4 regions of the Bacillus basilensis genome follow, and region 1 is predicted to be linked to each of the others. Evidence: riboswitches for the same ligand, from Rfam matches in the RefSeq annotation. Region 1 holds a riboswitch; each other region holds the start of a gene.

The links. Region 1 has a riboswitch for thiamine pyrophosphate ahead of tenA (thiaminase II). Riboswitches for the same ligand answer to the same signal wherever they lie in the genome.
Region 2: it holds a riboswitch for thiamine pyrophosphate, as region 1 does, so the genes downstream of both, thiM (hydroxyethylthiazole kinase) here and tenA (thiaminase II) in region 1, are expected to answer to the same signal.
Region 3: it holds a riboswitch for thiamine pyrophosphate, as region 1 does, so the genes downstream of both, thiC (phosphomethylpyrimidine synthase ThiC) here and tenA (thiaminase II) in region 1, are expected to answer to the same signal.
Region 4: it holds a riboswitch for thiamine pyrophosphate, as region 1 does, so the genes downstream of both, tenA (thiaminase II) here and tenA (thiaminase II) in region 1, are expected to answer to the same signal.

Annotation. Positions count from the first base shown of each region.
Region 1 covers NZ_JBNTQO010000001.1:372,353-374,564, forward strand. The annotation lists gene ddlB (D-alanine--D-alanine ligase) at 1-753, shown strand, start outside; TPP riboswitch at 825-930, shown strand; gene tenA (thiaminase II) at 1,054-1,743, shown strand.
Region 2 covers NZ_JBNTQO010000016.1:101,760-103,971, forward strand. The annotation lists gene thiE (thiamine phosphate synthase) at 1-21, opposite strand, end outside; gene thiM (hydroxyethylthiazole kinase) at 35-844, opposite strand; TPP riboswitch at 917-1,026, opposite strand; gene topB (DNA topoisomerase III) at 1,253-2,212, shown strand, end outside.
Region 3 covers NZ_JBNTQO010000011.1:141,699-143,910, forward strand. The annotation lists gene lldP (L-lactate permease) at 1-1,157, shown strand, start outside; TPP riboswitch at 1,229-1,344, shown strand; gene thiC (phosphomethylpyrimidine synthase ThiC) at 1,459-2,212, shown strand, end outside.
Region 4 covers NZ_JBNTQO010000004.1:4,490-6,701, reverse strand. The annotation lists gene ACQVV1_RS09370 (ABC transporter ATP-binding protein) at 1-327, opposite strand, end outside; gene tenA (thiaminase II) at 296-991, opposite strand; TPP riboswitch at 1,074-1,176, opposite strand; TPP riboswitch at 1,237-1,348, opposite strand; gene ACQVV1_RS09360 (SH3 domain-containing protein) at 1,618-2,212, shown strand, end outside.

The sequences.
Region 1 (2,212 bases):
TTTGCGCTGCTCGCATTACACGGAAAATACGGAGAAGACGGGACTGTTCAAGGAACGCTTGAAAGTTTAGGTATTCCTTATAGCGGGAGCAATATGTTATCTAGCGGTATATGTATGGACAAAAATATTTCGAAAAAGATTTTACGTTATGAAGGAATAGAAACACCAGATTGGATTGAACTTACAAAAATGGAGGATCTAAATCTTGATGAGTTAGATAAGTTAGGATTTCCGTTAGTCGTAAAACCAAACTCTGGTGGGTCAAGTGTTGGAGTAAAGATTGTCTATAATAAAGACGAATTAATTTCAATGCTGGAAACTGTGTTTGAATGGGATTCTGAAGTAGTAATAGAGAAGTATATAAAAGGTGACGAGATTACATGTTCCATTTTTAATGGAAAACAGTTACCCATCATTTCAATTCGACACGCGGCGGAGTTCTTTGATTACAATGCGAAATATGATGATGCTGGTACTATTGAAGAAGTTATTGAACTTCCAGTTGAATTGAAAGAACGTGTAAACAAAGCGTCACTGGCTTGCTATAAAGCATTAAAATGTAGTGTTTATGCAAGGGTTGATATGATGGTGAAAGACGGTATTCCATATGTAATGGAAGTTAACACATTACCAGGAATGACACAAGCAAGTCTACTACCAAAAAGTGCAGATGCAGCGGGAATTAATTATAGCAAACTATTAGATATGATTATTGAAACTTCATTAAGAGTAAGGGAAGAAGAAGAGTTTTAAGTAGCGGTATCATGAATACTTTTGACAGTAACATGAAGTATGTTATGATGAATACAATACAAAATTAAATATTTATCCACTAGGGGGGCCTATTATAGGCTGAGATCAAATGGGAATTTGAGACTCTTAGTACCTGATCTGGTTAATGCCAGCGTAGGGAAGTGGGAAAGACATTGCTATTTCATGAATAAATACTGTCAATTTCACTTTCTTTACGCCTGTAAAGAAAGTTTTTTTATTTTAAAGCGTTAATAACTGTGGATAAATACTTATATTAAATTAATTATTGGAGGAATTTAAATGACTTTTTCACAATCATTACGTAAAGAAGTAGATTCAATTTGGAAAGCAAGTTTTAACCATCCATTTGTAAAAAAACTTGGTGAAGGAACTTTAGATTTAGCTAGTTTTCGCTATTATGTGCTTCAAGATTCATATTATTTAAGTCACTTTGCTAGAGTACAAACTTTAGGAGCTGCAAAAGCACTGGAATTAGAAACGACAGCTCGTATGGCACACCATGCCCAAAATACATATGAGGCGGAATTATCATTACATGAGAATTTTGCGAAGAAACTTGGGATAACACAAGAAGAAAAAGATAATTTTATCCCTGCTCCAACTGCATACGCATATACTTCACATATGTATCGTGCTGCGTATGAAGGACATTTAGGCGATATCATTGCAGCAATTTTACCTTGCTATTGGCTGTATTATGAAATTGGTGAGCGTTTAAAAGAGTGTCAGCCAGAAGAGCCAATTTATAACGAATGGATTTCTGCTTATGGATCTGATTGGTTCCGCACATTAGTTGAAGAGCAAATTACACGATTAGATGCAATAGCTGAAAAAGTAACAGAGGCAGACCGAAATCGAATGAAACAACATTTTATGATTAGTAGTCAATATGAATATTTATTTTGGGAAATGGCTTATACTTTAGAAAAGTGGCCAGTGAATACAGAAGTAAAAGATGTAATTGGATAAAGAATAGGAGTAATGTTATAGATAGGTATGGATAATACCTACCTATCTATATATTTTTTCTTATTAGATTTGTGTAAAGTCGATAGTGCTGGGGATATGGCGAAATGGCATATCGATAAGTTAGTTAATTTAATTTTCTACGCATTAACTGGATAAACTTCTGCCACATGTATTAAACAATCAAATGGATTAACATATTTCGTTACTGCTCCAACTTCAGATGCACAACGTAATGGAATGAATTTCTACCTTGAACGTACAGGATACGGCATTATGGTTATTGAGAAATAAATTGAACTTAGTAAGCATGAAGATATGACGCTAGAATTCAAATTTTATAATTTCTATTTATAAAAATGAGCCCATAGTAAAAATAGGTATATGAACAAGGTGCATCATCTAGTGATAAGTCATACTTTGTTGGTGTATGTATTTAACTTAGTTTATAGCGCTATTTTTACTTAGATGT
Region 2 (2,212 bases), on a different contig from region 1:
CTTTGCTTCAATGCGCATCATGTTTTTCATCCCCTTACTTTAACTCCTCAATCTTCCCATACTTCTCAATATCACCCGAAGTGGTATTCGCTAACTGATTTAAAAATTCAATTTGGAAACTACCAGGTCCCTTTTCCACCGTCTTAGCAGCTGCCAGTTCTGCAGCTACACCATAAAATGTTAATGCTGCTACAGCTGCCTTTACATAATCCTTTTCTACCGCTACAAATGCTCCTATTACAGAAGTTAGTAAACACCCTGTTCCTGTAACCTTTGTTAAAATAGGATGGCCATTTCGAATAACAATAGTTCGCTCTCCATCTGTAACAACATCTTCTTCTCCAGTAATTACCGCAACGGTATTCAATTCATCCGCTGCCTGCCTTGCAATACTTACGACATTGCCATTTCCAGTAACAGCGTCTACCCCTTTAATTTCCCATTTCTCATTAATAACGTTCGCTATTTCAGCTGCATTTCCGCGGATAATCGCTAACTCGATTTCAGCCGGAATATGTCTCGCAACTTCTGTTCGATACGATGTTGCTCCTGCACCAACTGGATCAAACAGTACTGGTACATTGTTTACATTTGCTGATTTACCCGCAAGTAACATCGCTTCTACTTCTTCAGGACGTAGTGTCCCCATGTTTAATACTAACGCTCCAGCAATACTCGCCATTTCTGCCACTTCTTCTTTTGCATACGCCATTACAGGCGATGCTCCTAGCGCTAACAAACCGTTAGCTGTAAAATTTGTGACAACAACATTTGTAATATTATGAACGAGCGGATTAGATTCTCTCACCAAATCCACTACTTTACTAATTTCTTTCATATTCATCCTTTTCATCTCCTAACTATAGTGATGGGAGATACACAAAAAGGCACTTTGCGCGTACGCAAAGTGCCTGAACATGTGCTTTTACACTCTCCCTACGCTGGCATTATCCAACAGGTTCAAATGGTCAATGACGGATTAGTCATACTCTCAGTTTGCATCCACAAACTCCCATGTGTTTATTATTCATCTACTTCAAAGTCTACTCTTATTCTAATAAAATAACAAGTTCTTTACTTTTCTATTTAATATAGAAGCAACCTATAAAACAATAAGCATAATCAAGTGAAACTTTAATCAGTGGGTGTTTTGTTCATTCCACTAAAAACCGCTCAAATATGGAGCGAAACTGAATCTCAAGAAGATGTATGCTATAGTTAACGTATGGAATTTTGAAAGGATGTTTTAAATATGTCAAAAAGCGTTGTAATCGCTGAAAAACCTTCTGTTGCACGAGATATTGCGCGTGTACTGAAGTGTGATAAAAAAGGAAATGGCTACCTTGAAGGTAGTAAATATATTGTAACTTGGGCTTTAGGTCATCTTGTTACATTAGCAGATCCAGAAAACTATGATGTGAAATATAAAAAGTGGAATTTAGAAGATTTACCGATGCTACCTGAGCGTTTGAAATTAACGGTTATTAAACAAACAGGAAAACAATTTAATGCTGTAAAAAGTCAGCTTCTTAGAAAAGATGTAAATGAAATTATTGTAGCAACAGACGCTGGGCGTGAAGGAGAATTGGTCGCTCGTTGGATTATTGATAAGGTTCGAGTTAACATACCAATCAAACGTCTATGGATTTCATCCGTTACTGACAAAGCAATTAAAGATGGTTTTGCAAATTTAAAACCAGGTAAGGCATATGACAATTTATATGCTTCAGCAGTTGCGCGTTCAGAAGCTGACTGGTATATCGGTCTTAATGCGACTCGAGCTTTAACGACTCGCTTTAATGCCCAGCTGAATTGCGGCCGTGTACAAACACCTACTGTCGCTATGATCGCTAATCGTGAAGATGAAATAAAGAACTTCAAAGCTCAAACTTATTACGGCATTGAAGCTCAAACAACAAATCAACTAAAACTAACGTGGCAAGATGCAAATGGCAATAGCCGTAGTTTTAATAAAGAAAAAATTGATAGCATCGTAAAAGTTTTAGATAAACAAAATGCCACTGTTATAGACATTGATAAAAAACAAAAGAAGTCATTCTCTCCTGGTCTTTACGATTTAACTGAATTACAACGTGATGCAAATAAAAAGTTCGGTTACTCTGCGAAAGAAACATTAAACATTATGCAGAAATTGTATGAGCAACATAAAGTGTTAACGTACCCTCGTACAGATTCACGCTATATTTCATCT
Region 3 (2,212 bases), on a different contig from region 1:
CGTTCGGGGCGATGGGAATTCCGATTACAGTTGCTGGACAAGTAACAGGTATTGATCCACATAAAATCGGACAAATGGCTGGACATCAATTACCGTTTCTATCATTATTTGTTCCGTTCTTTATCGTATTTTTAATGGATGGATTGAAAGGGGTAAGACAGACTTGGCCTGCTTTACTTGTAGCGGGTAGTTCGTTTGCAATTACTCAGTTCATTACAGCGACATTCTTAGGACCAGAACTTCCGGATATTACGTCAGCACTTGTAAGTTTAGTTAGTTTATCGTTGTTCTTAAAAGTATGGCAACCGAAAGAAATCTATCAATCCGGGCAAGCAAATAGTGAAGTAGCTGCAACAACAACGGCGGCATCGATGCCGAAATTAACGTTAGGAAAAGTTGTAAAGGCATGGTCTCCATTTATCGTATTAACGGTTATGGTAGTTATTTGGAGTCAAAGTTTCTTTAAAGCATTATTTGCTCCAGGAGGCGTGTTAGAAAGCCTTGTATTTAAGTTTGAAATTCCAGGCTTGCATAATTTGGTAATGAAGGCAGAGCCTATTGTAAATAAAGCGACGCCTTACGAGGCAATTTTGAAGTTTGATGTATTATCAGCAACTGGAACAGCGATTTTAATTGCTTGTCTCATTTCCATGTTTATTTTGAAAATGAGTGTAAAAGATGCAGTAGTAACATTTAAAGAAACGTTAAGCGAATTGAAAATGCCAATTCTATCTATCGGATTCGTATTAGGATTTGCATTTATCGCAAACTATTCTGGTCTATCTTCTACACTAGCATTAGCACTAGCAGGAACTGGCGGACTATTCCCATTCTTCTCACCATTCCTAGGCTGGATTGGCGTATTCTTAACAGGTTCCGATACGTCAGCGAATGCATTATTCTCAAATCTACAAGCAATTACAGCACAACAAGTTGGTGTATCTGAAGTACTTCTCGTTGCAGCAAATACAACGGGTGGTGTAACAGGAAAAATGATTTCTCCGCAATCAATTGCAATTGCTTGTGCGGCAGTTGGACTTGCTGGAAAAGAATCAGATTTATTCCGCTTCACAGTGAAGCATAGTTTATTCTTTGTAATTATTGTTGGTATTATGACGTATGTACAGGCATATTATTTAACGTGGATGATTCCATAAGTAACAAAAGAAATAAACTTTGCATTTTTCAGATTATCGTGTATGATGGGAAAGTATTGAAAATTAAATCAGTGATAAACTAGGGGTGCCTAACGTATGCGTAGGCTGAGAGAGAAGCGCGTGATCTTCTTAACCCTTTGGACCTGATCTGGCTCGTACCAGCGTAGGGAAGTTAACGGCTTTACATAATGATGTCTTTTATGAGCCAGGTCCTTATTTTTTTATGGACCTGGCTCTTTTTATTTTGGCATACGCTGGCCATATCTCGTCCTTGTCACGAACAGGGGAGGCAACAAAGGTTATGAAACAATCTGTTTCAGCTGAGCAAATTGAATTGAAATCGAGTTTACCAGGGAGTAAGAAAGTATATGTAGATGGACCACGCGCAGGTATGAAAGTGCCGATGCGTGAGATTGAACAAAGCGAAACGAACGGCGTCTCAAATCCGCCAATCCGTGTGTATGATACGAGCGGTCCTTATACGGATCCGGCGTATAAAGTAGAGCTGGAAAAGGGGATTCCAACGCCGCGCCACTCTTGGATTCTAGAGCGCGGGGATGTAGAGGCATATGAAGGGCGCGAGGTGAAACCAGAGGATGACGGTGTGAAAGTGGCTTCGAAACATACACATATTTTCCCGCAAATGGATCGCCAGCCGCTTAGAGCGAAGCAAGGTGCAAATGTTACGCAAATGCATTATGCGCGTAATGGCATTATTACGTCTGAGATGGAATACGTTGCGATTCGTGAAGGCGTAGAGCCTGAGTTTGTTCGTAAGGAAATTGCAGAAGGTCGTGCCATTTTACCAGCGAATATTAATCATCCGGAAGCAGAACCGATGATTATCGGGCGTAATTTTCACGTGAAGGTCAATGCAAATATCGGAAACTCTGCTGTATCTTCTTCTATTGCAGAAGAAGTAGAGAAGATGACGTGGGCAACGCGCTGGGGTGCAGATACGATTATGGATTTATCTACAGGTAAAAATATTCATACGACGCGTGAGTGGATTATTCGTAACGCGCCTGTACCAGTTGGAACTGTACCAATCTATC
Region 4 (2,212 bases), on a different contig from region 1:
CTTTATTTGTGCTTCTTTCTTCTGTACACCTTGGCACTCTAGCGGCAGGGCAGCATTCTCAATAATCGTTCTCCATGGCAGGAGCATATCTTTTTGGGGCATATATCCTACAGGATGGCTCTTTGTTTCTGTCAGCTCTATCTGTCCCGTACTTGCTTCTTCTAAACCTGTAATAAGGCGAAATAAAGTACTTTTCCCGCATCCACTCGGTCCGATAATACTTACAAACTCTTTATCTCGTATAGAAGCATTTAATTCATTGATGATTGGTTTCTCATCATAATGAAAAGAAACATTATGAAACTGTAGTATGTTCTTGCTCCTCAAATCCCCACATCTCCTTACGATAGGACATATCCCAGAATAAATATTCAAATCGACTGGAATATAGGAAAATCTCCTCTAATCGATCTAGCTCTTTGTCAGACTTTCCAACTGCCATTTCATTTAATAAATCTATTAACCAAATACAAAGGTTACCGTATTCTTCCGAACTATATCCTTGAATCCACTCACCAAAGAACTCATGATCTCTTGCTCCAGGAATATCGTTTAAACGCTTTCCAATTTCCCAGTAGCTCCACATACATGGAAGAAGTGCTGCTATTAATTCCGCAAGTGTGCCATTTTGAGATACAGACATCATGTAATTTGTATAGGCTAAATTTTTAGCAGATGGTTTGGCAGATTCTATCTCCTCTATAGAAATATCAAGTCTTTTTGCATATTGTTTATGGATTGTCATTTCTCCATTTAATATGCCATCAATTTGTTCAGCAAATTTCCCCATTACTTGTGGATTCGTTGCTTTTACAACACCAATCGCATATAGCTTTGCATAATCTAACAAATATAAATAATCTTGAATAATATAATACTGAAACTTATCTTTTTCTAACGTGCCATCTCCCATACCTACTACAAACGGATGATTATGACTCATCTCCCAAACTGGTTGTACAGTTTCTAATAATCTATCGCAAAATTTCATTTCTCTATCCCCTTTCAATCTATATATCTAAATAAAAAACCACTTCTAAATAAGAAGTGGTTACAGCAAATAAAATTATAATTTATTCGTTGCTCCACTTCCCTTCGCTAGTATTACCTAGATCAGGTCTGTAAGGGTTAAGGATTATTCCTCTCTCAGCACAACAAGCACCCCTAGTGGTTTCAATATGAAATTTTCAAATAAAAAAGCCCCGTTTCTATACGCAAAGAAACGGGGACTCATTATTAGTGTCCGAATTGCTTCCCTACGCTAGCATAATCTAGATCAGGTAATGAAAAGGATCAAAGGCTTACGGCCTACTCTCAGCTGGCAACACCAGCTCTCCTAGCAAACTATGAAATTATCACTGTCAGTATAACACCGTAATAAGACATCATCAACTGTTTTAATTTTCTCAATTGTCAACAAAATAATAAAACTATACAATATTTATATTCTATCTTAGAAATTATCATCCCAATTAATTGGATAATAAGGAATCATTATCCTCAAAAAATTTATTTTTTTATTGATTTCATATTACATTTATGTGAATACACCCACTATATTATATCTTTATACTATAATAAAATTACAACTATACAACTAGAGGAGGTCTCTATTATATGAATATGAAAGCTACTGCTTTAACAGCAACTACTGTCGCAATTGCCTCTTTACTTCCTTCTATGGGAGAAACAACTGTACAAACAGCCAACGCTGAACAATTATCTAACGTGAAAACTGGATATGTCAAAGTCGATCAAGTAGCCTTACATACACAAGATAACGCAAATAGCTCATCAATTGATACAATTCGCTTTAATACGAAAGTAAACATACTCGAAACAACTAATAGCTGGTATAAAGTATCTGTTAATAATAAAGTAGGTTACGTACAAAAAGATGCTATTCTACTAAAAAACAAACTTCAATCTAATAATCAATACATTGTTAATGCCAATGCATTAAACGTTCGTTCTGAACCTAATTTAGAATCTTCAATTTTAGATGTATTACCAAATGGGAAATTCGTTACCATTCAAGAAGAACAAGGTGAGTGGTATAAAATTTTACATAATGGCAAAACAGGTTACGTACAAAAGGCGTTCGTGTCTAATGGTTCACAGCCTTTAGTAAAAGGCATCACAGTTCAAAATAATACGAAATACACAGTTGCAACACCTAAACTTAATGTACGTAGCAATGCTAGTACAAGTA